Regions from separate parts of the Lysinibacillus sp. BSL11 genome, predicted to be linked through region 2. Evidence: riboswitches for the same ligand, from Rfam matches in the RefSeq annotation. Region 2 holds a riboswitch; each other region holds the start of a gene.

Region 1 (10,091 bases), on a different contig from region 2:
ACACGAATAATTGCTGCGAGTGCATTAATAATAGCCTGTAGGAAAATAAAACTCCCAATGATGGCTAAGTAACTTTGTGCATAGTGGAGGACTTCTCCCTGCAAGTTCATCATTGTCATTAAATGTCTCGCAAAGAAGAAAAATAAAATACTCATTAAAAGCCCAACGACCAAATTCATCGTGACCGCTAACGCCGAGATCTTGGCCGCTTCAAAAAAGCGTCTGGAGCCTAAATATTGGGAAACAACAATAGATGCACCATTGCCCACTACTTCCAGAATCAAGATGGCAATATGGATATATTGATTGGCTGCACCTACTCCTGATACAGCATTATCTGATAAAGCACTGAGCATAAAAGTATCGGCTAGTCCCATCAACATAAATAGAAAAACTTCTAAGAAGATCGGCCATGTTAAATGGAATAGACTTAACTTATTTGTCTCTTTAATTGTGTCTGCCAATACTTTCACTTCTCCTATATTTTCTTAAAAATCTATTGTATCTTATCACAAATATTCAGACTGTAAAGAGATTTATAGGAATACAGCGCTTCCACATAAAAAATCCCTCCCACATCGTGTGAAAGGGCCATTTTTTAAATTAAGCAATAGGATTGTAATTGCTCTCGTTTTTCAATTGTTAGGCCAAATTCCTGCTCTAAAAACCCAGTCTTAGAACCATAGCGACGATCCATCGCATCCAATGCTGCTTGTAAATAGTCTTCACGGGCGGACATTAATGCATAAAATTGCTGTAGTTCTTGCTCATTATACTGATGCTGAATAGCCTGAGCCATTCTTTCTACCATTGGACGTAAATGTATATTAGTATCTAAATAGTCCTCCATGATGGTCTCCTCTGGTACATCTAAAGCTAGTAAAATAAGTGCTCCTCCAATACCCGTTCGGTCCTTACCAACTGCGCAATGATGTACAAGACCTAGATTATCAGGGTTTTGAATCGTTTGCATTAACTCTTTAAATGAAAGATTGTTAAAAGGCATTTGTGCATAAAAATCTCGAAACATCTCAGGGCTTACCACTTTATAGAAATCTCTACCACCAGCATTGGTAGGCATTTCAAAAGCATGATTACCCTTCGCTGGGATTTGTATATATTGAGCATATGAGAACACTGGGTTAGGATTATGATACGCCTCATTGTTATCGCGATAATCAAAAATGGTTTTAATCCCTAACGTTTCAAATAGCTCTTTATCCGCCAGTGTCATTTTTCCAAGAGCAGCTGAGCGGTAAAATAAACCGTTCTTTACCCTACGCCCATCTTTTGTCTTATATCCACCCATGTCTCGGAAATTATGGACTGCTTCAAATGGAATTACCTTTGTCTCTAATTGCTCCACTCACTACACCTCCTAAGATTATTAAGCATACTTACTTTTATTTTAAAGAACAAACTACATTAATTCCAATTTTCACGCTAGGTAATAATTTAAACCACATAAAAAATGCTAGCTGAATGGCTGACAGCTAGCATGGAAACATTTCTTATTTAAATAACTCTGGGTACACAGCCTTCGCTACTAATTCTACAGCTTCACCAATACGCGGACCAGGTCGATTAGAGATATCTGTATCGATGGACAATACCGCTTTGTTTTGAATAGCTGTCACAGTATTCCAACCATCTCGTCCAAGAATTTCTCCTATTGGATCTTCTGTATAGTTTACTGTTGTTAAAATAATATCTGGATTTTTAGCAATAACATCTTCCTCATTCACTTTTGCCCAGCTATTCAAGTCAGAAAAAACATTATTAACATTAGCTGCATCTAATATTTCTTGCTGGAAAGTGCTAGAGCCTGCTGTATATATGTCTGGCTTAGGGCTAACCTCTAAATAAACATTTTTCGGCGTTTTTACGTCCTTCACCTTCGTTTGTACTTCAGCAATTTTCGCTTTAATCTCTTCATTTAATTTATTTCCTTTATCAGCAACATCCATCACAGCAGCTATTTGTTCGATATCTCCATAAACATCATCGAAAGTAGTCGCAGATTGAATAACAAACACTTTAATTCCTGCGTCCTCAAGCGGCTTTAGTGCATCCTTATCACCGATTGTATAAGCAATAACAACATCTGGCTTTAACGCTATAATTCTTTCACTGTTAAAGTTCGTAGTATCAGAGACACGTTCAATTTTTTGTGCTTCCTCTGGGTAAGTATCGTACTCAGTTGCTCCTACAATTTTATCGCCAACACCTAAAGCAAACAAAATTTCAGTATTACTTGGTTGTAAAGATACAACTGTTTTTGGTACTTCATTAAACGCTATTTCCACTCCACGGTCATCTGTCACTTTATAGCTTGTTTTCTCTACGTGTTGTGTACCCTGCGAGGCATCTTTATTTTTTGTATCTTCAGCAGTGCCACAGCCTGCTAATACCAGTGCAAGTAAGAGCACTGATAGCCATTGGAAATTAAATACTTTCTTCATTGTTATTCTCCTTTTTCTTTTTCATTGGGTAGGATTTACTAATAAACGGTATTTCAGAAATTCCAGCTTGCTGATTCATAAAAACAGCCATGACAAAACATACATTAGCTAATAAACCAAGGTAATCGAAAAGAATAGCAGGAACCTCTCGTTCTTCTGATACTTTGTGTAAAGTTCGATATGATTTTTTTGCCTCACTGCGACAAAGATGTAAGGCTGCAGCGGCCTCTGTTCCTTGAGGTAAAACAAAACTTTGAATCTCTTCCTTCACATGGCGAACGTAAAAATCATAACGCTCACTTAACCAAGATAAATCCTCTTCAGTTACCGCTAATTTCCCACGAACTGAGCCATTCACATGATACGCCATAGGTAACATAAGTAATAAATCCTCAGCAACAACTTGAACATCCTCTTTTTTTACCGCAGCTAATGCAACTCCTAGATGTGTTGTAAGGCTATCTGTTCGAATTTCAAAATCAACCGTTGAAGCTTTCTCACGCATAAATGGATAACAAGAATAACGGGCATCTTTTTTCACTTGCTTCCCCCCTATTTTCTATAATGAAAAATTCTTACTTGAAAGGCATAAAAAAAGTCGCTCCTTTTGCAAAGGAACGACAAAAATACAAGATTGAGCCATCAAACTAGACAAAGCCTATGTATTTGCCGTATATCCTCCTAGCTTCCGAGAAGTTTTTATACGTTCAAATAAAGGTCGGTCTCCTGGCTTGTACAGTTCGTCACATAAAACGAATGTGTTATAAAGGACCTTCCCATCTTCTTTGAGACAGTGGTAAATCTTTATAATGGCTGTACTTACAGTTGCGGAAACAGCTCCGGTTTTTCACCGGATTCCCGATTATGCTTACTAGCACCTTTATCCTGCAAGAATATTTCATTTGTAAAGCAGTTTATCATATATGATTCAGAAAAAATAGCTGTACTCAATTTTAAAATATAGTAACACTAGAAGAGAAAATTCCAACAAATTTTTACATTATTAAGAAATTTACTATAGTAGTGTTTCAATTGCTTGTTCAATATCGAGCTGTGAATCTGTTGGTTCAAAGCGTGCGACGGTCTTACCATTAGCATCTACTAGAAATTTTGTAAAGTTCCAGCGAATGTTACGACCATCTAAAAAGCTTGGGGCAAGTTGAACAATTGCTTCTGCCAACATTTTCTCCTGCATACTTGCCTTCCCAAACTCTCGGTAATTCACTTCATGCTTTAAATAATTAAAGAGTGGATGTGTAGCCTCTCCATTTACCTGTACAAGCTCAAAAATCGGGAATGTGACCCCATAGTTTACCTTGCATAGATGCTTAGTTTCCTCTCCATCCTCAGGATTTTGATGGCCAAATTGATCACAAGGGAAGCCAAGAACTACAAAATTCTCTTTTCCATATTTATCATACATTTTCTGTAAGTCTTCAAATTGATATGTAAATCGGCATTGGTTTGCCGTGTTAACAATTAACATTGTTTTTCCACGATATGTTTCCATTGATAAAATTTCGCCATTAGGCTTCCGAACTAGATAATTATAAATGCTCATGCTATAATCCCCTTTTTTCATTCATTATAGTTGACTATTCTACCGTTCATCAAAGAATTTGCACAAAAAAACACCACCTCGCTACTTTGAACGGATGGCTGACTTATACTTCTTTTTATATTTAGCATCTTGTTCTTCATTAATTAAACGATGGGCAATATCTAATAATTTCGAGTCATTTGTTTGATCATATAGCTTTTTAAATGACATAATAATATCCTGACGAATAAGAGATGGCTGTTTTTCATCTATACATGTTTGAAATCTTTTAGCTAGATACGATACAACCAAATCTCTTTGTACTTGACCCGCCTGTCCAATTTTCCAAATGGCCTGTAATGCATGCCTTGCTGTAGCAGATTGTTCATCGTAAGTCACAGCCCAAATCTTTAAAAAATCCTCCAAGACCCTTTCTTCTGGATCACTTTTTGCAGCTAAAGCGCATAAAATTTGTGCAGCACGTGCACGAGAATAACCATTATTGTATGTAAGTGCTTTTATTAGCTGTTCCCAAACTGCATATGTCCAATCTACAGGTTCCTGCATAATTTTCATTAATTCCTCGTAAGATTCATATTGAATATCGCGATCATGCTCTGTTAGATTACTAAAAAGTTGCAAAATCTCTTTTTCCATAATTCATCCCTACCTTTATTGTTTCAGAACGTAATAAAATTTGATTTATGGTACACTTAACTTAATTTTTTTCGCAAAGAAGGTGAGTTTATGAATAAATTTAATGCTAGGAAATTGATTTTTCGGTTGATTGTGATAATATCCCTACTTCTAGCTGCCTATTTTGTTATCCCAGTGTCCATGCCTTTAATACTTGCTGGGATCAGTGCATTTTTCTTAGAACCCATTGTCATGTTCTTTAAACGAAAATGGAAAATGTCACGGAAAATAGCAGTTGCTTTTATTTACATAGTGAGTGTTATTGTTATATCTATTATTTGTTATCTATCCATTACACAAATAATGACACAAATAATTTTACTATCTAAGCAAGCTCCCTATTATATTTCCAAGCTATCAGATATGTGGCTTCATATGCAAGAAAATATTTCTAAATACACAGAAGACTTTCCACCTGAAGTAAGTGCTTCGCTTCAAAAAACCACAATGGATTTCATAAAGAAAGTTGAAGAATCCTTTTTAAGCTTCTTTAATTATAGCAAAGTTTCTGCCTTCTTTTCAGAGATACCCAGCCTATTTATCAGTCTTCTCGTTTATATGATTGCGCTATTCCTATTTATGCTTGATTTGCCTAAGTTAAAGCAAATCACTTATAAATATTTAAAGCCCAATACAGCAAAGAAGATAAAAATTATTTTAAATCGCTTAAAAGATGCTACATTTGGCTATATGAAGGCTCACTTATTTGTAAGCTTTATTATTGGAGGCGTCACACTCATTGGACTGCTATTAATCCAACCGAAATACGCAGTAACAATGACGGTTATTATCTGGTTAATAGATATTGTACCATTCCTAGGCTCTATCATTATTCTAGCGCCATGGGGGCTTTACCACCTATTGATGGGAAACACCTCTATAGCTGTAAAATTATTCATCTTAGCTGCTATTTTACTTATTATTCGTCGAGTAGTCGAGCCTAAGTTAATGGGAGACCATATCGGTTTGTCCACTTTACCAACATTAATTTCCATGTTCATAGGTCTACAGTTATTTGGTATTATCGGTTTACTTGTTGGTCCATTCGTTATTATTTTCTTTATTGCGTTGAAAGAGACAGGTGTCATCAAAGTAAATTTTAAAATTTAATATCAATCTAGTATGCAGGGAAATCTCTTTTCAAGAATAGACGTAGTCGTCTTGTTTCTTTTGAAAGAAATGCAAAATAAAAAGGTCAATCTTTGTATATTTTTCTCTACAAAGATGACCTTTTTCTTATATCAACCGTCTATATAATAGTGAGGCCTATTGAATACGTCCAAAGCCTACTAAGTATTGATTCCACCAATCAAGTGACTCAATTACGACACCATTGTTTTGAGCGTCGATCATTGTGTTATTACCTAAATAAATACCTACGTGTGCAACCCCTGAACCATAGCTGAAGAACACTAAGTCCCCAACACGTGCTTCACCTGCTGAAATGCGTTGTGTTGCTAAATATTGTTGTGATGCTGTACGAGGTAAAGAAACACCCGCTTGCTTATATGACCATTGTACAAGACCTGAACAGTCAAAACCTGTTGATGGGTTGCTACCACCCCAAACATAAGGACGTCCTAGGAATTGTTTAGCTGTTGAAATGGCATCTCCTGAAGAAACAGTGCCAGCTCCTGACCCAACAATAATCTTTTGTGGTTCGCCTCCACCATTATTTTGAGTTGCTTGTATAACTGGTGTAGCTGCTTGAAGTGCACGTAAACGAGCTGCCTCTTCTTCAGCTGCTTTACGCTCTGCTTCTAAACGTTCTTCTTCTTGTTTCGTTGCAATTTCAGCTTTTAATGCAAGTGATTTCGCTTCGTTCTCAGCTTTCTTCACTTCCATTTCGCTTTCTTTTTGCTGAAGCTCTTGGAATTGTTTTTGAAGTTCCTTTTGTTTTTCATCTAATGTAGCTTTTTGTTGCTCTAAGCTTGCTTTATCTGCTTCCTGTTGATCCACTAATTCTTGGTCAGCATCCATTAATGTTTTTACCGCTACGACACGATCCATTAAATCTGCAAAGCTTTTTGCCTCAAGCACTACGTTTAAATAAACACCTACAGTGTTGTCTTGCGCTTGGTATGCAGCCATACGTTCACTTAAAATTTTTGAACGTTGCTCGATGCGTTTTTGTGTTTCAACAATACTAGCATCCACTTCTTTAATATCAGCTTGTACTTGTTTAAATACCTTTACTTTTGCGTCGATCTCTTGTTGTAGTTTCGTTAGTTCTTCTTGTAATTTTTTAATTTGTGCATCTATTTCTGCCTTTTTCTCAATCATTTGTTGAGATGTTTCTTCGGCATGTACTTCTGTTGGTTGAATTGTATTAAATAATAAGCCGCCAGCTAGTGCTAATGCTAGCACCATCGACTTACGCCATTTGTTACGCTTAGCCACGTTACCTTCATTTCCCTTCATCTATCAATTTCGCTCTCGATATTCTATGTAATCACTTGAACGATTTCTATTTTAATTAAATGTTCTTATATTTATTTTAGCCTTTTAAAGTTTAGCATTTTCTACATAACTTTTATACTATTTCATGTCTATTTAATACATTAGTAAAACTCGAAATATTTCTGTAACATTCGCCTATAAACTACATTATTCTACAAAACACATTTTTCTTCTACACAGGGAAACTATTAGCTAATTCGACATTAGACCCAGTAGATCTTTTGTAATGTTTTTGTAATATTTGAGGGTATCAAAGAAAAAAGGTAGGGAAAAAATTCCCTACCTATTGCTTCATTGACCTTAATGCTTGTATAGATAATCTCACTAACAAAATGGCACATAAAAATAAACCTAAATATGCTGCTGTGTTCAAATAGACCGCATAAGAATCATGGATAAATTGTGATATTGCTAAAAGAGCGACAGATATAATACCAAAAGTTATACCCACCAGCAGCAAAACAAATTGAGAAAACAAATGTGTAATAAAACGTGCATTATGCTCATCCGAAAAGACATCATGATGTAAAATGATTTTTCCGCTTTCAACTCGCTGAATGAGCTGATCGACTCTTCTAGGCATTTTACGCAAAGTCGGTATAAGCATAGATAATTCTTCTTGCAGCCGCTCCTTAGTTGCCATCGGTTCTTTAAAAGGTTTAAGGAAAGAGGCACGCATATATGTAGCAGAAAAATCCTTTGCCTCTGTAAAGATATCAAAACGTGAATCTATTACCCGTAATGTGCCATCTAACGTTACTAAGGAACGGAGAGCCAATCCCACCGCTGGATAAAATGCAAGTCCAAAATCTCTTACCACTGTAAACAGGGCGTGAATTAATTCTTCAGTAGGTATACGGTCAACATAGGAAATTTTCAGTAATATTTGGTCGATTGCCTGTTCCATTCTCGCACGTTCTGCATGATCAGCATTTTCCACTAATAATGTTAAGCCATCATATAAAACGCTTGAATCATTTAGTTGAATGCCCATCAAAAATAACTTTAAGCCTTCTTGCTGTGTTGCACCTAGACGTCCTACTGCGCCAAAGTCAAGTAAGACTGGTGTGCCATCTGATTCATCTATATGGATATTTCCTGGATGTGGGTCTGCATGAAAAATACCAGAGAATAGCATCTGCTCAAAAAATGAATAGAGGACGGTTCTTGCAAACTGCCTACGATCAATAGACAAACGATTAAATTCAGATGCCCCATCTGCCACACTTTGTCCACGAATATACTCCATCACAATAACATTTTCATTACTGTAAGGCGTAAATATTTTAGGAATTCGAACCTTGTAATCGCTTTTCGCCAGTGCATTCTTCACCTGTAGCGTATTACGTACTTCAATATCTAAATGAATCTCCTCACGTAGTCCATCTGCAAATCCCCCAGCCAACTCTCTAAAGCCCAATGATTCTGCCCAGGTTGATTTTGTGGATAGCCAATTAGCAAATTCCTCTAAAATTTCAAGGTCATCGCGCATAATACCTTTTACTTCTGGACGCAATAGCTTGACTACCACCTCTTCATAATCCTTAAGCCTTGCTTTATGCACTTGGCCAATAGAGGCTGCTGCAATGGGCTCCATTTGAAATTGGCTAAATATTTCGTCCATTGATTGCGGAAGAGACCTCTCTAAAATTTGTTTCACTTGCTCCTCTGATAAAGGCCTTACTCGGTGCTGCAGCCTTTCTAATTCATCAATAAAAATAGGTGTAAAAAGCTCTTTTCGTGTGGAAAGCACTTGGCCAAATTTAATGAAAATCCCACCACATTGTTCTAAAGTTGCACGCAAAGCAATTGCAAGCTCTTTTTCATTTTCTCGTTGCCTCGCATATTTAATCGTTTGTACGACACCATTTGTAACAGCAATTTTTAATACCTGACGCAGGCGTTTCTGCTGTCGCCAATAGCTACGCAATCGCAATAGTAAAGATTTTTGGCCGTGACGGCGATCTCCATTCGTAATGCCGCTAGGGTCAAAAAGCTCAAATACCAAATAAAGCAACATCGAAATGAGTAGCATACTACCGATCCAAATCAGTGTGCTTACCTCAGTTACTGTTTGCATCATCGTTTCTGATAAAAAATCTGTATGGCGCAGATAAGAATACCAGTATACAAAAGAGGTTAATGTCACACTAATAACGACTGACAGCACTCTTCGCACAAAATTAATATTCGAGCCAATTAATCGTCCACTTACAATATAAATCAAACCCGATACTATGAGGATTTGGGTTAAAAATTTCAAAAAGATCAACAGTGTCACCCCCTAAGCCATTTCCATTTCCTACTACCGTTAGTATAGCAAATTTGTGCACCAACTTTCTTGAACGAGGAACACAACAAAAAATATATTAGTTCTATACCTTGATAAAATACCTATAAGGGTATATTATTTATTTGTAGTATTTAAACTATATTATTCACCTATTTTCAGAAGCAAAACCTTCATTTAAATGCTTTTAAATACCCTAATAAGTATTTACTAAGAAAAGGAGTGTTTATCAATTGAGAAAAAAATTTTTAGTAGTAGGTGGCGTTGCAGGTGGTGCATCCACGGCGGCACGTATTCGTCGTCTCGATGAAAAGGCAGAAATTATTATGTTTGAAAAGGGGCCAAATGTTTCATTCTCTAATTGCTCTCTACCCTTCCATTTAAGCGGGATTGTTGAAGATAGCAACAAATTAATTTTAATGACGCCTCAAGGCTTTCAAACAAAATACAATATAGAGGCTCGTGTTCAACAAGAAGTTGTACGTATTAACAGAGAGCAAAAAACCATCACCATTAAGGATTTAAAAACGAATAGAGATTATGAGGAAAGTTACGATACGTTAATTTTATCCCCAGGAGCAAGTCCTATCGTCCCTGACTTAGAGGGCATTCATTCTAAGCACGTCTTTACCATTAGAAACGT
Region 2 (10,091 bases):
AGGAGCTTGCCTCATTTTGTGAACGTGTCTTAACAGATGATGACTTTGCACAGCAATATGGAGATCTCGGAAATGTCTATGGCAAACAATGGCGCCATTGGACAACCTCTGATGGCGATAGCCTTGATCAGCTACAGGATGTTATTCATCAAATTAAGCATCAACCTGATTCACGCCGTATTATTGTCAATGCATGGAATCCTGAGGATGTTATTAATGCGGGCGCAAAAGGTAGTAAAGCTGCATTACCACCGTGCCATGTGATGTTTCAATTTTATGTAGCAGATGGTAAATTAAGCTGCCAGTTAATGCAAAGAAGCCTTGATACATTATTAGGCTGTCCATTCAATATTGCGTCTTACGCCTTATTAACACATTTGATCGCACATGAGTGTGGCCTAGAGGTTGGCGAATTTATTCATAGCATTGGAGATGCGCATATTTATGCGAATCATGTGGAGCAAGTGAAAGAACAGCTATCACGTGAGCCAAGAAACCTACCAACATTGCACATCAATCCCAATAAAGCATCCATCTTTGATATAGAGCTTGAGGATTTATCGATTGAAGGATATGATCCACATCCTGCGATTAAAGCACCGATTGCCGTATAATGCTAACAGCAGCCATTTTGGTTGCTGTTTTTTCAAACGAATAGCTAGGTCTAACTATTTGTTTTGTTAAATAGGTAAGTAGTTGGATGTCTGGATGAAAATAATTTTATTATAGTTATTATGGTATAATTAGCATTATTTGGTATAATAGGAATAGTTCATTATATTGTAGGGGTGATAGTTGTGAAAAATACAATGGTACTTCTAGTAGATGAATATGATCGACAGCAAAGTGAGCCAGAACAAAGCATGGGTTCTGTGCAACATGCATATTCTTGTAACAAGATCGAATTGTCGCAGCTCCAAATTCAAGAAATGATGCAAATCATTGAAGAGATTCGCTTGAAAGGTTATAAAGATACACTATAAATGTAAGCGCCCCCTAAGCTATAATGACTATGGAGGTGTTTTTTATGAACGTTATTTTTATCGATTCTTATTCTGGGGAAGAGCTGCTACATATGGTGTCACAAGATGTAGCAGGCATTTTGGCAGCAGCACAAGGAGAAAGTGTGACATTTCCTGTAGGTCACTTTAAATATGAATTTCATAATTTAGATTTTTATGAGGACAACGGTCAAATACGACAGGAATTAGTCATTTACGTAAAAAAAATATAAGCGATACATTAGCAACAGCATATCGGGAAACAATATATACAGGTGACAGTGCTTGACTTTTTTCTGCACCTGTAACTATAATAGTTACAACAGGTGGTGATACATATGGTGAACAGTCGATTTTCGGTGGCGATCCATATTCTTTCGCTCATTGCTACAACATCTGATAAAAGTCTCCTTTCGTCCGATTTTATAGCTGGAAGTGTGAATACCAATCCAGTAGTCGTAAGAAGAATGATTGGTGTGCTAAAAAAAGCAGGCTTACTTTCTTCTCATTCTGGCATGGCTGGCTATGAGCTATTAGTAGAGCCAAAGGATTTAACACTGTTAGCTATTTATCAGGCAATTGATGGGCCAGAACAGCTATTTGCCATTCATGATGAGCCAAATCCAGCGTGTGCAGTAGGTCAAAAAATCCAGCATACATTGGAGGGTGTCTATACATCTGTTTGGCTGGCAATAAAAGAGCAATTACAAGCACAGACGCTACAGGATGTGCTAGATCAGCTTCGTACTTAGACGAAGATGGTCTTCTTGTATCTAACCTGTAACTAAAGTAGTTACAACTAAACCTTAGGAGGAACAAATCATGAAAATGGCCGTAATTGGTGCAACAGGGAAAGCAGGACAAAAAATAGTAGAGGAAGCGGTACAACGTGGACATGAGGTCACAGCCATCGTTCGTTCAGCAGCAAAAGTGACAGCTACTATTCCAGTAATTGAAAAAGATGTGTTTGATGTGACGCAAGATGATGTAAAAGGCTTCGATGTCGTTGTCAATGCATTCGGTGCTCCAGCTGGACAAGAAGATTTACATGTCAAAGCTGGTCGTCATTTGATCTCAATTTTCCAAGGTATTCCTACAAAATTAGTGGTTGTAGGCGGAGCGGGTAGTCTATTTGTGGACCAAGAGAAAAAAGTGCGTGTGATGGATACACCAGATTTCCCAGCCATGTATTTAGCAACGGCGCAAAATCAAGGACAAAACCTCTTGGATTTACAACAATCATCCATTACTTGGACATTTATTAGTCCATCTGCATTTTTCGATCCAGAAGGACCACGTACAGGGCGCTATACAGCAGGAGTCGACCACTTACTAGTAAATGATGCGGGGGAAAGCTATGTCAGCTATGCCGATTACGCAGTGGCTGTCGTCGATGAATTAGAAAACCCACAGCACGTTAATAGCCGTTTCACAGTAACGTCGAATAAATAATATGCAACTGAGCGTTTCTATCAATTTCGCCTCGGCGTAATTGCGTCCAGATTTTTTCGAGCTTGCTCGAAAAGCTCCTCTGCAAAATCTGTGACATTCGCCGGAGGCTTTGGGGCAACACGAAGTTGGTCACACCGTCAATGCCACAGGACGTGGCGCTTTTGACGGTGTTCTTCTATTTCAGTGGAATTTTGAGCAAATACTATGAGCAAATCATAAGGACCTTACATTGGCTTTCATTGCACAAAACATTTGCTGAATCAAGATAAAATGCGCTCGGTTTTTTGTGATTTTTTTGCTTTTTTGAAGGATTTTTTTCGTTTACAGAAAAATGACTGTTTACAATACGACTTTTATTAGCTACTATCAAGTGTGAGTATTACATAAAAGGAGACGACAATAATGTCAACACAACGAATAGAAAAAGATTTTTTAGGTGAGCGCGTATTACCAGCAGAGGCGTATTACGGAATTCAAACACTACGTGCTACGGAAAACTTCCCGATTACAGGCTACACAATTCACTCTTCACTTATTAAAGCAATGGGGATTGTGAAGAAGGCAGCTGCATTAAGTAATATGGAAGTACACCTATTATCAAAAGAAATTGGTGAGGCAATTGTCGAAGCAGCACAAGAAGTGATTGATGGCAAATGGGATGCTGAATTTATCGTAGACCCAATTCAAGGTGGAGCAGGTACTTCCATTAATATGAATGCCAATGAAGTCATCGCTAACCGTGCCCTAGAAATTTTAGGGAAAGAAAAAGGTGACTATCACACAGTAAGCCCAAACAGTCATGTCAATATGTCACAATCAACAAATGATGCTTTCCCAACAGCTATTCATATCGCTGTGTTAAATTTAATAGATGAATTATTAGTAACGATGGATTATATGCAATCCGTTTTCCATCAAAAAGCTGAGCAATTTGCTCATGTCATTAAAATGGGTCGTACGCATTTACAGGATGCCGTGCCAATCCGCTTAGGACAAGAGTTTGAAGCTTATTGCCGCGTGATCAATCGTGACATCGTACGCATTCGTCAAACACGTCCAAATTTATATGATGTGAACATGGGTGCAACGGCTGTCGGAACAGGCTTAAATGCCTTCCCAGACTACATTAAATCTGTTGATGAGCATCTTGCTGAAATTTCTGGTTTACCTTTAAAGGGTGCAACGCATTTAGTGGATGCCACACAAAATACAGATGCCTATACAGAAGTATCAGGCGCTTTAAAAATCTGTATGATTAATATGTCTAAAATTGCTAATGACCTGCGTTTAATGGCTTCTGGTCCTCGCGCAGGCTTAGGAGAAATCCTGTTACCAGCTCGTCAACCAGGTTCTTCAATTATGCCAGGTAAGGTCAACCCAGTTATGCCTGAGGTGCTGAACCAAGTAGCCTTCCAAGTAATTGGGAATGACCATACGATTTCTCTTGCATCGGAAGCTGGCCAATTAGAATTAAACGTAATGGAGCCTGTATTAGTGTTCAACCTAATCCAATCCATTAGCATTATGAATAATGTTTTCCGTGCGTTTACAGAAAACTGCTTAAAAGATATTGAGGCAAATGAAGAGCGCATGAAAGAATATGTAGAAAAAAGCGTAGGGGTGCTAACAGCAGTAAACCCTCACATCGGTTATGAAGTAGCTGCTCGTCTAGCACGTGAAGCCATTCTAACAGGTCGTTCAATTCGTGAGCTTTGTATTGAAGAAGGCGTCCTAACAAAAGAACAATTAGACTTAATTTTAGATCCATATGAAATGACACACCCAGGTATTGCGGGTTCAAGTATCATGAAATTAAAATAAAACGAGCAATGATGGACTGTAGACATGCCCTAAAAAGCTGTCTATAGTCTTTTTTTTGTAGACCTTTCCTCATATAAAAATAGAGCGTATCCTTATGTGTTTTAGGATTATTCAACTATAATAATGGTATGGAATACATATTTTAGTTGGGGGAATTTGGAATGAGTTTACGAAAAAAGAGTTTACTTGGCTTTTCCGCTTTAAATGTTTTAATGATCGTTATTTTATTGATCGATTTAGCCAATGTAACGACATTAGATTGGTTTTCTACCGTGTTAACAATTGTAGGAATCGCTATTACACTATCTTACACAGTGTATGTCCACTACAAAGTGATACAGCCTATTAAACAAATTACAGAGGCTGCACAAGCAATTACGGCAGGCCAATTAGATACCGTTGTCATTGAGGTTCGTGACAATAGTGAAATTTCTCAACTAGCAAAATCCTTTTTAGAGATGCAGGAACAGTTACGAACAATGACACAAAAAATAGCGCACAGCTCTACAGATTTATCAGCAAGCATCGAGGAATTATCTGCGAGTACGAATGAAATTACGCTTGCTGTGGAAGAAGTAGATCAACAAATCGATAAGACTTCTGAGGGCTTGAAGCAAGCAGCACAATCGGCTAATGATAGTGCTAAATCGATGCAAGAAACCGTTGATGGAATTGAGCGAATTACAGTAGCCACACAAGATGTGTTTGTGCATGCGAAAGATGCTAGCGAGATAGCAGGAAATGGTGCAAATATTTTACATGTGGCAAAAGAACAAATGCAATTTATTTCCTCTTCAACAGAAAAAACAAGTGGATTGATGCAGCAATTATCCCTTAAAATGTCAGATATTAAATCAATGACAGATATGATTACGGCCATTACAGATCAAACAAATCTACTAGCATTAAATGCGGCCATAGAAGCAGCACGCGCTGGAGAGCATGGTAAAGGCTTCGCCGTTGTAGCTGAGGAAGTGCGTCAATTAGCAGAACAATCCAAGCACTCTGCTACGCAAATTGTGGATTTAGTTGTAGGAATAGAAAGTGATACAAAACAAGTAGCCTCATCAGTAGAAGATGATTTGAAAAATGTTCAACAAGGAGTTTATGTCATTGACGAAGCGACAAAATCATTTGGCACGATTTCACAGCATGTTAGTCAGATGACAAGTCAGCTTGAGGATATTTCGACGACAGCTGAGCAGCTTTCAAGTAGCGCCAATGAAGTAGCATCCACTGTGACAACCATCGCAGCTGGCATGGGCAAGCTATCGAATTATACAGAAGCTGTGTTACATTCAATGGACGAGCAAACAGCCTCAATGCAAGCAGTTAATCATGTCACACAGGATTTAAGTGTCCAAGCGGATAACTTACAAAAGTTAACTAACCAGTTTCAGGTTTAGGCAATGAAAAGTATTTTTCTAGGTTTTTTAAGCCCAAAATAAGCATCTTCATCAATACTACGAAAAGCCACAAAGTAGAAATGATTGACCATAAAAACACTTTCCTAGAATACATGGAAAGTGTTTTTATGGTCGAACCAGCGCAATTAGTTTCCCAGTGAACTCCTCAGATAGTGTGTAGATCGTATGCGTATCCTCGACATGCATCAAACTACTGTTTTGACCTTTATCACCTAACCAAAGATGCTAGCCATATTTTTTTCCTGCCTTGTCCACTATTTGTACATCATGTTCTGTGAAGCCATATTGACGGTACCCTCGTTTTTGACAGCTGTTGCAATGGCTTGTTGGAATAGTGTAAGTAATTCTTCATCCTGATATTTTTTACTAAAATCACGGTTTATCTTGCCAAATTCAGCACGATTAGAAATGCTGACCTAAATCATCATCTGGTTTTTCATTACATCCTAGTAAAACAACGGCTAGTAGAGACACTAAAGCAACTATCATTATTCGCAACCACTCACCCCCTCAATAGGCAAAATAATACCACCATTTCCTGTCGTAGCTCTCACTTCTTTGTAATACATTAAATAAACGAGAGCGAAAGGGGACAGATAGTGGGCTTATTTGATGGATTGATCGGCAATGCAAGTGAGGTGAATTTAGAAAAACTACAGGAGGAGGTCCATGATTTATTAATTCCAAATGAGACAGTCAAGAACGCCTATAAAATTATTAGAGACACGTTTATTTTTACCAATAAACGATTGATCCTCATCGATAAGCAAGGAGTGACTGGCAAGAAAACGGAGTATCATTCTATTCCCTATAAAAATATCGTGCATTTTTCAGTAGAAACAGCTGGAACATTTGATTTAGATGCAGAGCTCAAAATATGGGTGTCTGGCAGTTCATTACCGATTCAAAAAAACTTCAATAAGGCGACAAATATTTATAAGGTGCAAAGCGTCTTAGCACAGTATGTGTTGGGGACGTAATGAAGGTGCTAATAGTACATGTGCACAACCAAAAGCCCGCAAATATGCGAGGCTTTTTTGTCGTGCCAGAAGAGGACGGCGTAAGGGATTTTAAGTCGGCTTCATGATTACGGTAGGCTCGAAAATACTGATAAGCGTAAATAAGAACGCCTTGCCGAAGTCTTATTCAAAGACAATCATTTCTCCGACTTCTTTAAACCCGAAGCGTTTGTATATATTCTTTCCATCCTCTGATGCCTGTAAGACTACGGGCTTTCGCTTATCAATTGTTTGACTGAGTAGGAATTGAAACATCTCACTGCCATACCCCTTGCCCCTATACGCATCTTTTGTCATCACATCATAAATCCCATAGCTATGTTTACTGTCTATTAATAATCCCGTAGCGATAGGTATTTCCTTTAAACAGCCAATAAACATTCGAGCATTTGATGCTAACTTTTCCTGTGAGAATTTATGAAAATAAGTTTCTAATGCATCTCTTTCTGCTGTTTCTCCAAATAAACTTAGAAAAACTTCCTTATATTGTAGAAGCTCTTCCTTGTTGCTTACTTCTGTGATGGTAAGATGATTAGAAATTCGTGGACCTGTGCGAAGTGTATGGTCAAGCTTCATCATCATATTTCGTTCAGCTTCCTGTAAATTGCAGTCTTTTATCAGCTGTAGCCAATCATCGCTTAGATAGTTGGCATCCACCCACGTGCTGAAAGGAAGTTTATTAACAATGAAATGATTAATCCTTTGTTTAAGATGATTTTCCTTATGAATCATAGGCGATTTCACTACTAGCAAATTAAATGTATCAGTTGGAATGTTCGTGTTGGCTATGACAAAATGAGCTTCCTCTATAATTTGTCCAGAAACAGCTTGAGTAAATAGTTTCATTTTTTCCTCTAAATTACTCGTCACTAAATGTTGACTTGCTTTCATATCTTTCATCCTTTCACTATTAGTAGTGCGCACTATCTTTTATTATAGAGTCATTGAAAGATTAAAAATACGGAGTTCACCGTTTTTATATCCTCCCATAATTTTCAGAAAACAATCAGGCACGAAAAGCAAGGATGATTAGTAGTTTGGAAAATATTATGATATTTGACTTTAGAAAAATACTACTTTACAATTGATTTTAGTAATCTAATAGGAATGTGGCGTACACTAAATTCCTATGACAACTGAATAGCGTGTAGTAATAGGTGTAAATTGCGTGCAATTTGCTTAAAAGGGAAGTCGGTGTGAATCCGACACTGTCCCGCAACTGTAAATGTGAGCGACTTTTCAGTATCCACTGTCTTTGGACGGGAAGGAGAAAAGAAGCGATGATCATGAGTCAGGATACCTGCCTGTTACGAGTACACACCATAAACCTACGAGGAATAGGAGGTGGCATGTTGACAAAACAGAATACTCTGTTCGTCACAGTACGTCAAACGCCCATAGTAAATGAAAGGGTTCACAATCGAACTCGTTCACACATACTTAGGGTTTGTTTGCCATTGTGTGATGAAAGAAGATAAAATGAAGGATTTCCTCTAAAGTAGGGAGTCCTTTTTGTTTTGAAAATATGTACGCAAAGGGGATGCACGTATGACAAATTTTCATGTAACGACAACGTTGGAAACGCCTTTTGAAGATCTGAACATTTGTAAGCAACCACGCACAGAAGTTGCCAAGAAAGCGAAAACAAGAATGGTGGTCGAATCTCTAATCGATCAATTATTAGCAACGAAGCTGATTCGCAATGATCGCTTCTTTGAGCAAATCTTATATAATAAAGAAATTATTTGGATACAAAATGGGGATGTGGACGGTCATCTTTTAGCGAAAGCAGCCATAGCAGATGAACTGAAAACAAAGACGAATAGCTTTATGATGTACATGCCGACCAATCCGATTGTCTATGAGGTCAATGGAGAAGCGTATCACTTAATTACACGCATTGATTCTACACGCGCAAAGCCCAACCTTGACCGTCTCTCATTGGAGCCAAAGCCTGTTTTAAGTGCCGCTCGTGTCAATGACTTATTATGCTCGATTGTTATACGCTTTTACGAAACGTATTTACACGATTTAGCACCTCACCATGACAAACTCATCGCATTTGTACAGCAGGAATATGCACAATTTATTGAAGCAGTGCAAGCGTTAAATGATTATCATTTCAACTGGCATCCACGTGGCAACGGTCACGAGCTTTTACTGCAATTAATTGATCATCTACAACTATTAAAAAGTCAGCCAGGTAAGGTACTGATTGATTTTACGAACAAGCATGACTACGTGATAGTTGAACCCGCTTATTTGATAGACAAACCAACAAAGAAGGCTGTCGGTGCACTATAAAACCAAGCCCTCCATTTTTGGAGGGCTTGGTTTGATCTTGCGCTAGGAATATCCGCGAAAGCAGGAAAAATACCCTCGCTAGTGCGACGAATACCCGCGAAAGCAAGCAATGCCTTCACGCGAACAAAATCACCCCATCCTACAGGCAATGCATGGCTGCCTGTGCTTCTTGCCATGGAACCGAATATCCTTTGCCCTTTGCACAAAAGATACTAGAGGAACTATACTCAGGGTCTGCATTTTTATCGTAGCCAATCTGTGCAATCACATCCTCTGTATTATGGCACACATCATAGCCATCAAATTGGAGAGTGAGTGCACCTTTCCCATTTGTATAGGCGGCAAAGGTTGTACTGTAGCTCATTAAAGTGGCAACAGGCGCACGACCTGTTAGGATAACATCCGTTTCGGATAAAATCGGGTCATCGAATGTGCCTGCTGCTTGCTGAATATCATTCATCATACGGCCGATAAAGTCGTTTGAAGCCTTCATTTTAAAGCGATAATAGGGTTCAAGTAGGACATTTTGTGCCTGCTCCAGCCCCTGACGCAGTGCACGGAAACTGGCTTCGCGGAAATCTCCCCCCGATGTATGTTCATTATGCCCGCGACCTGTTAGAAGTGTAAAATGAATATCTGTTACAGGGAAGCCTGTCAGTAGCCCATGATGGTCACGCTCAAACAGATGCTTTTCAACAAGGCGCTGATTGCCTAAAGATAAATGATCTGCATGACAGGCATTGCTGAAGGTATTACCTGTTCCACGTGGATTTGGCTCCATTAATAAATGAACTTCGGCATAATGCTTGAGGGGCTCGAAATGACCATAGCCTGTTACGGGGGTCGCAATGGTTTCCATATATAAAATTTGCGGCTCACCAAAGGAGACAGCTATTGAAAAACGCGTCATGAATACCTCTGTCAGGACCTCTAATTGAATGACACCCATAATATGCACATGGATTTCCTGAAATTTTTCCTGCCAGACCACACGCAAGGACGGCTCTTCTGCTTCGAGTAAACGGAAAAATTGGAGCACTTCCTTGATATGCTGATCGCCCTCATAT
Region 3 (10,091 bases), on a different contig from region 2:
AAAGTAACCTTTTTCAATTGCGGCTAGCGCACGTTCATGACTGCGTACTGACCAAGTGTCCTGTTCTTCTCGACTTAGCGAGAACTCTTTAGCTGTTGCATTACCATAGCTACCCATATGCGGTCTTTCTTTATCGAAAGCACATGTTAAGCCGTCATATAGCATGCCATCTACCATTGTAGAATCTCCCATACGCAAACCATTTCGACCATTCAGAAGATAATATGGTGCATTGGACATAGATTCCATGCCACCCGCAATAATCACTTCTTCGTCCCCTAAACGAATCAATTGATCTGCTAATGTCACGGCACGCATCCCTGAAGCACAAACTTTATTGATTGTTTCTGTTTTTACTGCTGTTGGTAAATTTGCCTTCAGAGCAGCCTGTCGAGAAGGAATTTGCCCCTGTCCCCCTTGTAAAACAGAACCTAAAATTACCTCATCCACTTGCCCAGGTGCAAGATTTGCTTTCTCTAATGCCCCTTTAATTGCAATCGCACCTAAATCACTTGCATGTAATGCTGATAATGAACCTCCAAATTTACCAAATGCAGTTCTTGCCCCTGCTAAAATTACAGCTCTATTCAAGTAAAACACCCCTTTTGTTTTACGTTCTCGATGAAGCTGCAAAGCATTATTGACTGAACGCTCGCTCGACTTCTATCGAGGAAAAATGGGAGTTTATTATCTCAACTCCCATTCCCATTTAATCTTATTCTACAAAACAATTTTTTATTGTGCAATTTATATTTTTCAGATAACTAAAATATTTCTGCAATAGCAATCATTTTTCTGCGTTCGCTTCCGTATTCTCGTCTTGTCGAGCATTTTCTATAGACGCTACCACTTCTTCGTATGTTTCTTCTGTTTCTTCGGAAGAAGGATTAACTGCCTTTACTTTTTCACCAAACACTGAACGTTCTAGTAATTCTGCAACATCAAATGTTCCAATAGAGTCTTCAACCTCTTTTGCCTTTGTACCATCTTCTAGCATTGTTAGGCAGTAAGGACAGCCCGATGAAATAACTGATGCATTTGTTGCAAGAGCCTGTTCTGTTCGAGCTACGTTAATGCGATTTCCTACATGCTCTTCCATCCACATTAATCCACCACCAGCTCCACAGCACATCGCTGTTTCGCGGTTACGTTCCATTTCAACAAGCTTCACGCCAGGGATTCCTCGAAGGATCTCACGTGGGGCATCATATACATCATTGTAGCGGCCTAAATAACAAGAATCATGGAAAACAATCGTTTCATGAACCTCATAGTTTAGCGCTAGACGATTTTCCTCAATCAACTGATTTAATAACTCAGTGTGATGATACACTTCACCTTTCCAACCAAAGTCTTGATATTCATTTTTAAAGATATTGTAGGCGTGAGGATCGATTGTTACAATTTTCTTCACGTCATTTTTCTCAAACTCATCAATATTTGCTGTAGCTAGCTCTTGGAATAAGAATTCATTCCCTAAACGACGAGGTGTATCCCCAGAGTTTTTCTCTTTATTACCTAAGATTGCAAACTTCACACCAGCTTCGTTTAATAGACGGCAGAATGCTAAAGCGATTTTTTGAGAGCGATTGTCGAAAGCTCCCATCGAACCAACCCAGAATAAATACTCCATTTCCTCGCCAGATTTTTTCAGCTCTTTTACAGTTGGAATTTGGATTGTTGGATCTAGATCACGCCAATTTTCTTTTTCCTTGCGGTTCAAGCCCCAAGGATTACCTTGTCGTTCGATATTCGTCATTGCACGTTGAGCATCAGGATTTACTTTCCCTTCAGTCATTGTTAGATAACGACGTAGATCAATAATTTTATCAACATGCTCATTCATTACAGGGCATTGATCCTCACAGTTACGACATGTCGTACAAGCCCAAATTTCCTCTTCTGTAATGACATCGCCAATTAAAGATGGACTGTAGATATCCTCAATTACAGCACCTTCAGCACCAGCTGCCATTGCAAGCTGATTACCCTTTGTATTGGCAAAGAATTGATAAGGAACCCATGGTTTTTGCTTTGTTACGACTGCTCCCGTAAATGTTAAATGGTCACGCAATTTTACGATTAAATCCATAGGAGACAGCATTTTTCCTGTTCCTGTTGCTGGACACATGTTTGTACAACGTCCGCATTCTACACAAGAATATAGATCGAGCATTTGCTTTTGTGTGAAGTCCTGTATGCGTCCTACCCCAATAGAAGGCATATCCTCTTCGCTTTCAGCATTTTCTAAGGCCTCAAAATCAATTGGTGTTAATGTCCCCGTACGATCTAAGCGATTCATGTAAACATTAAGCGGACTGACAATTAAATGGAAATGTTTAGACTGCGGTACATATACAAGGAATGTTAATAAAATTACAAGGTGTGCCCACCACATTACATAAAACACACCTGCGGCAACTGATGTAGGTAAGAAGCCAAAAATAGCAGCAATACTTGAAGCAACTGGCTCCGTATAAGTTAATCCCTCACCATGCCAAATTAATCCCATACCATTAGCGATTAATGTAGAAACCATTAACCCCCCAATGAAAATTAATACAAGGCCGTTTTTCCATCCTCGTTTTAGACGCACTAGCTTTTCAACATAGCGGCGGTAAAATGCCCACACTACCGCGATTAAAATCATTAAAACTACTAGTTCCTGGAAGAATGTAAAGACACCATAGAAAATGCCTAGTGGCAGATGTGACTCTGGTGCTAGTCCTTTCCAAATTAAATCAATGGCCCCTAACTGTACCATCAAAAATCCATAGAAAAACATAACATGTATTAAACCACTCTTTGGATCCTTTAATAGCTTATTTTGACCAAATACATTGACCATAATATAACGAAGTCGTTCTTTAACACTTTCATCAAACTCAACCTTTTTCCCCAATTGCACATACTTATAGCGTGTTTTCAACAGGTAGAAGAACAATCCTACTGCATAAAGCACAACCACGACTGTTAAGACAATGTTAGCAATTAATAATGGACTCATGGTTGGTCCCCCCTTTAGTTTGTCGTAATTTTCTCTCTTTGTGACGAATTTGCTAGTTCATACAGAAATGTACTTCACTTTATCATTATATTCCTATTCTAATAAATGAGTGAGCATTCAGTCAACATAAAACGGAAATATTTCTGATAATTTTATATTCTTACATTTTACAAGAAAAAAAGCCACCCTGAATTTTTTCAAAGTAGCAATTTTTACTTTCCTTACCTTTTGTACTTAGTTGGATGTCGCATATTCAGTAGACATTTGAACATCTGCTAAAAATGCATACAAATCTATACCGCCCCGTAGCTTAATACCTGGCAATTCATTTTTTGTACAAAAACATTTACTAAATCAAACTTTATTTTTTAAAAACATTCCCACTGCGGATATATTCAACATCTGCAACGTTTAAGCGAGCATTTACAACACGTGCAGCTGCAAATAAATAATCCGATAAGCGATTTAAATATTTTTGTACAACCTTTGGTACATCTTCAACTTCTTTCATGAGGGTCACCATCTCACGCTCTGCTCGACGTGCAACCGTGCGTGCAATGTGTAAAGTTGCCGCTGCTGGTGCACCTCCTGGTAAAATAAAACGTTGTAAAGGTGGTGCTTCGTCTGATAAAGCATCTATACGAGCTTCAAGTACTTCAATCGGTTGCTCTGTTAATTTATAATGACGTTCTTTCATCACATTAGCAAGGTCTCCACCAGCATCGAACAGCTCATGCTGAATTGTCTCTAAGTCTGTTAAAATATCCTTAAAAAGCGCTTGATCTAATTCACTTACAGCCTTCCCAATAAAGGAATTTAATTCATCAATTGCCCCATATGTTTCCACACGTAAACTATCTTTATCAACCCGTCCTCCAATAAGACTTGTTTTCCCCGTATCGCCTGTTTTCGTGTAAAGCTTCATTTCTCTCATCTCCTAAAATTGATTTTTGTAATTCCTAATCGCCTGAACTGTTGTTTCATAGACACCCTTTGCAATCATTTTACCAACTTCTGTAATTGGGCCACCATACAGCATTTCTTCCCCTTTTTGAGTTGCAGCAATTAACAGACTATCTGTAGCAGTACCTGTTGCAATAGTTCCACTCCGTTCATCACGAATATTTTCTGATTGCAACGCCTTTGTTTTTGCCTCAGTTGCTGTCATCAATGCCTGAAAAAATGCCTCTTCCGATAAACAGCCATTAATGATAACCCATGTATTAATAGTACCAATATATGGATCATCTTGTCTTTCATGGACTCGAGATACATCAACTGCATTGCCTACGCCAGCAGTTACAGCTACGATTATACTGCCAAAAGGTGCTGAAAATTCATTGATGGCCACTAGAGCTGTTGGTACTGCGGTTAGCATAACAACAGTATTGGTAGGTGAAAAATTTTCCTTTTTTAAAAATTCTTTAACTTCTCGTTTCACATCGCTGATGACATAATCCCCAGGAACTGAGCGATTTAATAAGCAATTATGCCAGCCTATACCCGGGTTATGAACTGCCGAAGATACGGTCTTCAAAGGAAGCTCTGATTGAAGTTGGATATATTGTTCAGTTATCATAAAATGCTCTTTTTTGATGATAGCTCGCTGTTGGTAGTCTGTAGCTGCGGGCATCATTGTAATTTGAGGTTTTGGTATTTCAGGATGAGCATATGTAGTCACCCGTGCTTGATAAACTTCTTCAATTTGGGAGGCAATTAATACTTCATGTGGTGCACCAAGTGCTCTCATTCGTCCGCTTTCCATCAGCAATAATTCATCACAATAAAGAGAGGCTAAATTCATATCGTGTAGTACCATAACAACCGTTAAACCACACTCCATCGCTTCCTTCCGAACCATATCTAAAATTTGACGTTGGTGGGCAATATCTAAATGATTAGTTGGTTCATCCAGTAATAGTATTTCTGCAGTTTGAGCTAAGGCTTGTGCTACAAATACTCTTTGTTGTTCACCACCAGATAAAAATTCCATTGGTGTATGCTCATATCGCTTTACACCTGTTTGTAGCATAGCATGTTGTACAGCCTGTTCGTCCTGTTCAGACCAACTCGAGAAAAAGCCTGTTTGATGCGGATAGCGCCCCAGTGAAACTGCCTCTCTCACACTGTTTGAGAAAGCATTTGCATGAAGCTGTGGTAATACAGCCATTTTTTTTGCCAAAGCACGAGCATTATAAGAAAGAATATTTTGTCCATCAATCGAAATGGTTCCAGCAGTAGCTGGTAAAATACCACTCATTACTTTTAATAATGTAGATTTCCCGCTACCATTCGGCCCTAGAATACCAAGAATTTTTCCTTTTTCAACAGTAAAACTAATGTCCTTGACGATTGGTACATCTTCATAGCCACCTGATAGCTGTTCAACAATAATCATGCCCGTACCCCCTTACTTCTTCGCTGCTTATAAAAAATATAGGAGAAAACAGGAGCTCCAATAAATGCCGTAATAACACCAATTGGTAGCTCTCTTGGCACAATGATTGTTCGTGCTACTAGGTCGCAAATAATGAGTAATGTTGCACCATTGAAAAAAGATAATGGTAATAAATGGCGATGATCAGAACCCCAAATCATCCTTGTCATATGCGGCACCACTAATCCTACAAAGCCAATTGTGCCAGAAACCGCTACAGCCGCTCCAGTGAGCATGGAGCCACCTGCTAATATCAAATATTTACTGCGCTTCACATTAACACCTAAATGTTTTGCCCGTTCTTCACCATACAACAAAACATTTAGTTCTCTTCTTTGTGTCCATAGCATAATTGAACCTACAATCACAAATGGAATGATCATTTGGACATATGGCCAACCACGCATCGAAACAGAACCAAGTAGCCAGCCTATTACCTGACGTAATTCTTCACCAGATAAGGCAATCATTAATGAAATAAGGGAACCTAAAAATGAACTAAAAATAACACCTGTTAATATCAACGTTTCCATTTTCAATGAGCGGTCTACGAGTCTAGCAAAGCTCATAACAACTACCATCGTGATGATAGCACCAATCATACTGAAGGTTGGCAGCGCATACAAACCGACAACAGGTATAGAAATACTAAAAAAGATCGTTAAAACAGCACCAACAGATGCCCCTGATGAAACCCCTAGTGTATATGGATCTGCTAATGGATTTTTTAATAAACCTTGGAATGCTGCTCCAGCAATAGCTAGAGATGCGCCTACTAGTCCCGCTAATAACACGCGAGGCAAACGAATTTTCCAAAAAATATTGGCGGCTGTTTCATCAACCGCCTTATTCCATAATACTTCTAATGGAATATGAACTGAGCCTATCGCTACGCCACACCAGATGCTAATAAGAAGAAGCGTACATGTTAGTGTATAGGCTAGTGCTATTTTTTTCACTTAAATACCTCAGGATAGATTGCTTTTGCTAATTCTTCTAGACCTTCTGCTAAACGTGGCCCTTGACGACTTGTTGTACTTTCATCTACCTGCACAATCGCATTATTTTTTACGGCATTAATCGTATCAAAGCCCGCCCGTTTTGGTATTTTCGTTAAAATATCTGGTACATAATGATATGTCACCACGATGACATCTGGATTTTTTGCGATAATTTGTTCTGCATCAATTTTATACCAATTATCGCCATCTACAGCTACATTCTCTGCATTGATCATTTCAAGCATCGCGTTCATAAACGTACCATTGCCAGCTGTATAAATATCTGGCTCATCTGATGCTTCAACTAACACTTTTTTGGGTTCAACATCCTTGACTTTAGACAAAACTTCTTCTACTTTCGCCTTCATATTAGCAACAATTTTTTCTGCCTCTGGTAATTTCCCTGTAGCACGTCCAAGTTGCTCAATTGTTGTATATGTTTCATTAAAGTCTTGTGCATTTCTTACTACAAAAACTTTCAAACCTGCTGATTCAAGCTGTGCAATAGCCTCTTCTGAAAGAGACATGCTAGATTCGTGTGAAAAAACGATATCTGGTTTTAAGGCAATAATTTTTTCAATATCGTACTCCATACCGCCAACCTTATCCTTCTCAGCTGCCTCTGGCGGATAATCGTCGTTGTCAGTAACACCAACTATTTCATCATTTAAACCTAGTCCAAAAAGGATTTCAGTATTACTCGGAATAAGTGAAACAATTTTCTCAGGAGGTGCTTCAAGTGTAATGTCCTTACCAAGGGCATCTGTTATCGTCATTGGGAATGTTGCTTCATCCACCTGTGCTGTTTCTTGCTGTGTTTGCTGCTCGTTAGATGACTTGTTATCTTTTGCTTCCTGCCCACAAGCAGCTAGCAAGCCTACTGCTAAAAATGCTGATAATCCTATTTTCCAAAATTTCTTCATGTGAATCCTCCTTCGTTGGTCCATGCGACATTTCGCTTTATTTTGCATCAAAATAAAACCCCTCATCTTTGAACGATGAGGGGGCAAAATCGCACCAAAAAACTGATACAAAATCCACCACCCTATCCTCGTAGGTTGTCATGTCGTTATAAAGGCAGGTCTCCTGGCTAGTGCTACTTGCGATTTTTCAAGCCTTCCCGAAATCTTCAGTGGCATCATTTGAAAAAACTCACACTTACAGTGGCGGGACCGCATCGGAATTACACCGATTTCCCTTTTCACTTTACTTAAGTAAAGAACCTTTATAATATTCAGTTGATTTCATTATACATGAAAATGAAAGAAGTCGCCTCCATTCAAGACGACTCCCCGGCCATTATACAATTTCAGAAAAGTATTGGACTGTTTTCATTTGAGCACCCATTTCTCTTAATGACCATGTCTGTTCTAAATAAACGTCCGCTAGTTTTTCATATTTTCCACCAAATTTATGTGCCCACTCAACCGCTATGACACTTTCATAAAGGTGAGCCATTTTTTCAGCCATACCTTTTGCTTCAAAAGTTTTCGTTGCCTCGTCTAAAGCGCTAAAAATTTGCAGTTTTATAGAAATATTCGCCAATTGTTCTTTAACGATTTGTACTAGTGAGCTTTCAGCTAATTTCTCTAATCGTTCCTCCATCTCACAGACAAACAGTTCATGTGCATGAAACTTATTCACTAAACGAATGAGTTCTAAGGCCAAAATATTAGCCGTCCCCTCCCACACCGTCAACACTTGCGCGTCTCTTAATAAGCGGGGCGTTACAAAGTCTTCTATATAGCCATTACCCCCGTGTAATTCAATTGCCTCACTAGCATAGTGAACAGCTTGCTCTGCCGTTTCCTTTTTCATAATGGCAATATATAAACGATTCATAATAAGGTCTTGCTGTGTTCCCTGTCCACTTGTCACTTTATCGTATAATTGAATAAGATCAAAAACTGTCGCTACTTCCACGTGCAACTTAGCTGCAAATTTCCCTAAAGTATCCTGAATCATAGGGTATTGTGTTAAGGGCTTGCCAAATGCATGTCGATTGCTTACATAATGTTTTGCCTCTAAGAAGCCACGACGCATAATACCAATAGAAGCGACTGCATTACAAATTCTTGAGAGATTTAGTGCTTCTAGCATATAATAAATCCCTTTATTTTGCTCCCCTACAACATAGGCAAGTGCACCATCAAATTCTACCTCACCAGAGGGAACTGCCCGAACGCCTAATTTATCTTTCAATCGACGAATACGTAGATGATTTGTTGTACCATCTTCTTTACGCCAAGGAACTGCAAACAACGTTAAGCCTTTGGAACCTGCTGGCGCCCCTTCTATTCGTGCCAATACCATCGCTACACCACACATGCCCGCATTGGATGCAAAGTATTTTTCACCATATAGACGATACGCAGTGCCATCCTTTCTCGCCTCCACCACATTTGCACCGACGTCAGAGCCTCCTTGACGTTCTGTTAAAAAGGTCGCACCTTCATATAAATCTGTGTCACCTGTTGCACAAACATGTGGTAAAAAACGTTGCTTTACCTCTTCATCTGCATAATGATCTAATAGATAGGCAGTAGCCATCGTCAATGTTACAGGACAATAAAATCCTGGCTCTGCATGTGATAGCAAATAACCTTGTGCAAAGCTATAAACATAATTCCCCTTGTGACCTAGCTGCGGAATATGCTTGTGTACATAACCTACAATCCCAGTATTATATGTCTCTTCAATCGTTTTTTTATAGCCATCATTAACCCAAACCTCTGATATCTCTTCACCATAGGCATCATATCTTTGAAGGCGAGGTTCACTCTGTCGATCTGTATGCTTTGCCCTCGTATCAATATCACCTGCACATAGCTCACCAAAATCTGTTAACTCTCGTTGGGCATATGATAGAAACTCTTTATCTAACATCATTCCTACTATTTTTTGAAGCGTGTCATCTTCCGTAAAAAAGTTCGTAGTACGCATTGCTTCTTTTTGTAATACTTTCATGCTATCTCACCTCTTGTCCCTTCAAATTTTGTTTTAATATTTTGCCTGATGCATTGCGTGGTAGCGCTTCCACTTTTTCAAAAATACGTGGTATTTTAAATTTTGCAAGATGTTCCTCTAAATAAGCTTTCAAAGCTTCCTCATCGATGTCTTGTTTAGCAGAATACACCGCCTTTACCGTTTCGCCCCATTGCGGATGTGGCACACCAATTACCGCAACCTCGAATATTCCTTCAAAGCTCAATAAACAATCTTCAATTTCTTTCGGATAAATGTTGACACCACCCGAAATAATGACATCCTTTTTACGATCTACAATCCAAATAAAACCATCTTCGTCCTTACGAGCTAGATCTCCTGTTTTTAACCAACCGTCAATAAAGGCTTCATTAGTTGCTACTTCATCCTTATAGTAGCCAAGCATGTTACCCTCACCCAACAAGACAATTTCCCCCACTTCGCCTACATTTACATCTTCTCCACTGTTATTCACAATACGCAATTCTGTACCAAGTGGCGCCCGCTGACCAATACTTCCTGCCTTTGCTTCATGCTCCTTGCCAAATAATAATGAACCACTTGGACCTGCCTCTGTTAATCCATATACACAAGTTAAGTTATTTGTGCGGAATGCCTGCTGAATGAATCGAACCTCACTTTGAGATAACGGTGCCCCACC

The links. Region 2 has a riboswitch for cobalamin ahead of RCJ95_RS16785 (hypothetical protein). Riboswitches for the same ligand answer to the same signal wherever they lie in the genome.
Region 1: it holds a riboswitch for cobalamin, as region 2 does, so the genes downstream of both, RCJ95_RS07650 (hypothetical protein) here and RCJ95_RS16785 (hypothetical protein) in region 2, are expected to answer to the same signal.
Region 3: it holds a riboswitch for cobalamin, as region 2 does, so the genes downstream of both, RCJ95_RS06310 (ABC transporter substrate-binding protein) here and RCJ95_RS16785 (hypothetical protein) in region 2, are expected to answer to the same signal.

What each region holds. Positions count from the first base shown of each region.
Region 1 covers NZ_JAVGCX010000005.1:145,213-155,303, reverse strand. Annotated here, with positions in the region: gene RCJ95_RS07665 (MATE family efflux transporter) at 1-464, opposite strand, end outside; gene RCJ95_RS07660 (tyrosine-protein phosphatase) at 599-1,366, opposite strand; gene RCJ95_RS07655 (ABC transporter substrate-binding protein) at 1,512-2,462, opposite strand; gene RCJ95_RS07650 (hypothetical protein) at 2,446-3,003, opposite strand; cobalamin riboswitch at 3,162-3,359, opposite strand; gene RCJ95_RS07645 (glutathione peroxidase) at 3,478-4,023, opposite strand; gene RCJ95_RS07640 (hypothetical protein) at 4,105-4,659, opposite strand; gene ytvI (sporulation integral membrane protein YtvI) at 4,750-5,808, shown strand; gene RCJ95_RS07630 (C40 family peptidase) at 5,965-7,119, opposite strand; gene RCJ95_RS07625 (ABC1 kinase family protein) at 7,442-9,430, opposite strand; gene RCJ95_RS07620 (FAD-dependent oxidoreductase) at 9,682-10,091, shown strand, end outside.
Region 2 covers NZ_JAVGCX010000014.1:28,561-38,651, reverse strand. Annotated here, with positions in the region: gene RCJ95_RS16830 (thymidylate synthase) at 1-614, shown strand, start outside; gene RCJ95_RS16825 (hypothetical protein) at 798-983, shown strand; gene RCJ95_RS16820 (hypothetical protein) at 1,028-1,234, shown strand; gene RCJ95_RS16815 (Rrf2 family transcriptional regulator) at 1,340-1,753, shown strand; gene RCJ95_RS16810 (NAD(P)-dependent oxidoreductase) at 1,824-2,453, shown strand; gene aspA (aspartate ammonia-lyase) at 2,856-4,274, shown strand; gene RCJ95_RS16800 (methyl-accepting chemotaxis protein) at 4,436-5,680, shown strand; gene RCJ95_RS16795 (PH domain-containing protein) at 6,301-6,681, shown strand; gene RCJ95_RS16790 (GNAT family N-acetyltransferase) at 6,844-7,611, opposite strand; cobalamin riboswitch at 7,859-8,042, shown strand; gene RCJ95_RS16785 (hypothetical protein) at 8,269-9,024, shown strand; gene RCJ95_RS16780 (GTP-binding protein) at 9,164-10,091, opposite strand, start outside.
Region 3 covers NZ_JAVGCX010000004.1:145,058-155,148, reverse strand. Annotated here, with positions in the region: gene RCJ95_RS06335 (acetyl-CoA C-acetyltransferase) at 1-591, opposite strand, end outside; gene RCJ95_RS06330 (heterodisulfide reductase-related iron-sulfur binding cluster) at 788-3,007, opposite strand; gene RCJ95_RS06325 (cob(I)yrinic acid a,c-diamide adenosyltransferase) at 3,369-3,932, opposite strand; gene RCJ95_RS06320 (adenosylcobinamide amidohydrolase) at 3,945-5,405, opposite strand; gene RCJ95_RS06315 (FecCD family ABC transporter permease) at 5,402-6,403, opposite strand; gene RCJ95_RS06310 (ABC transporter substrate-binding protein) at 6,400-7,368, opposite strand; cobalamin riboswitch at 7,505-7,687, opposite strand; gene RCJ95_RS06305 (acyl-CoA dehydrogenase family protein) at 7,745-9,412, opposite strand; gene RCJ95_RS06300 (class I adenylate-forming enzyme family protein) at 9,414-10,091, opposite strand, start outside.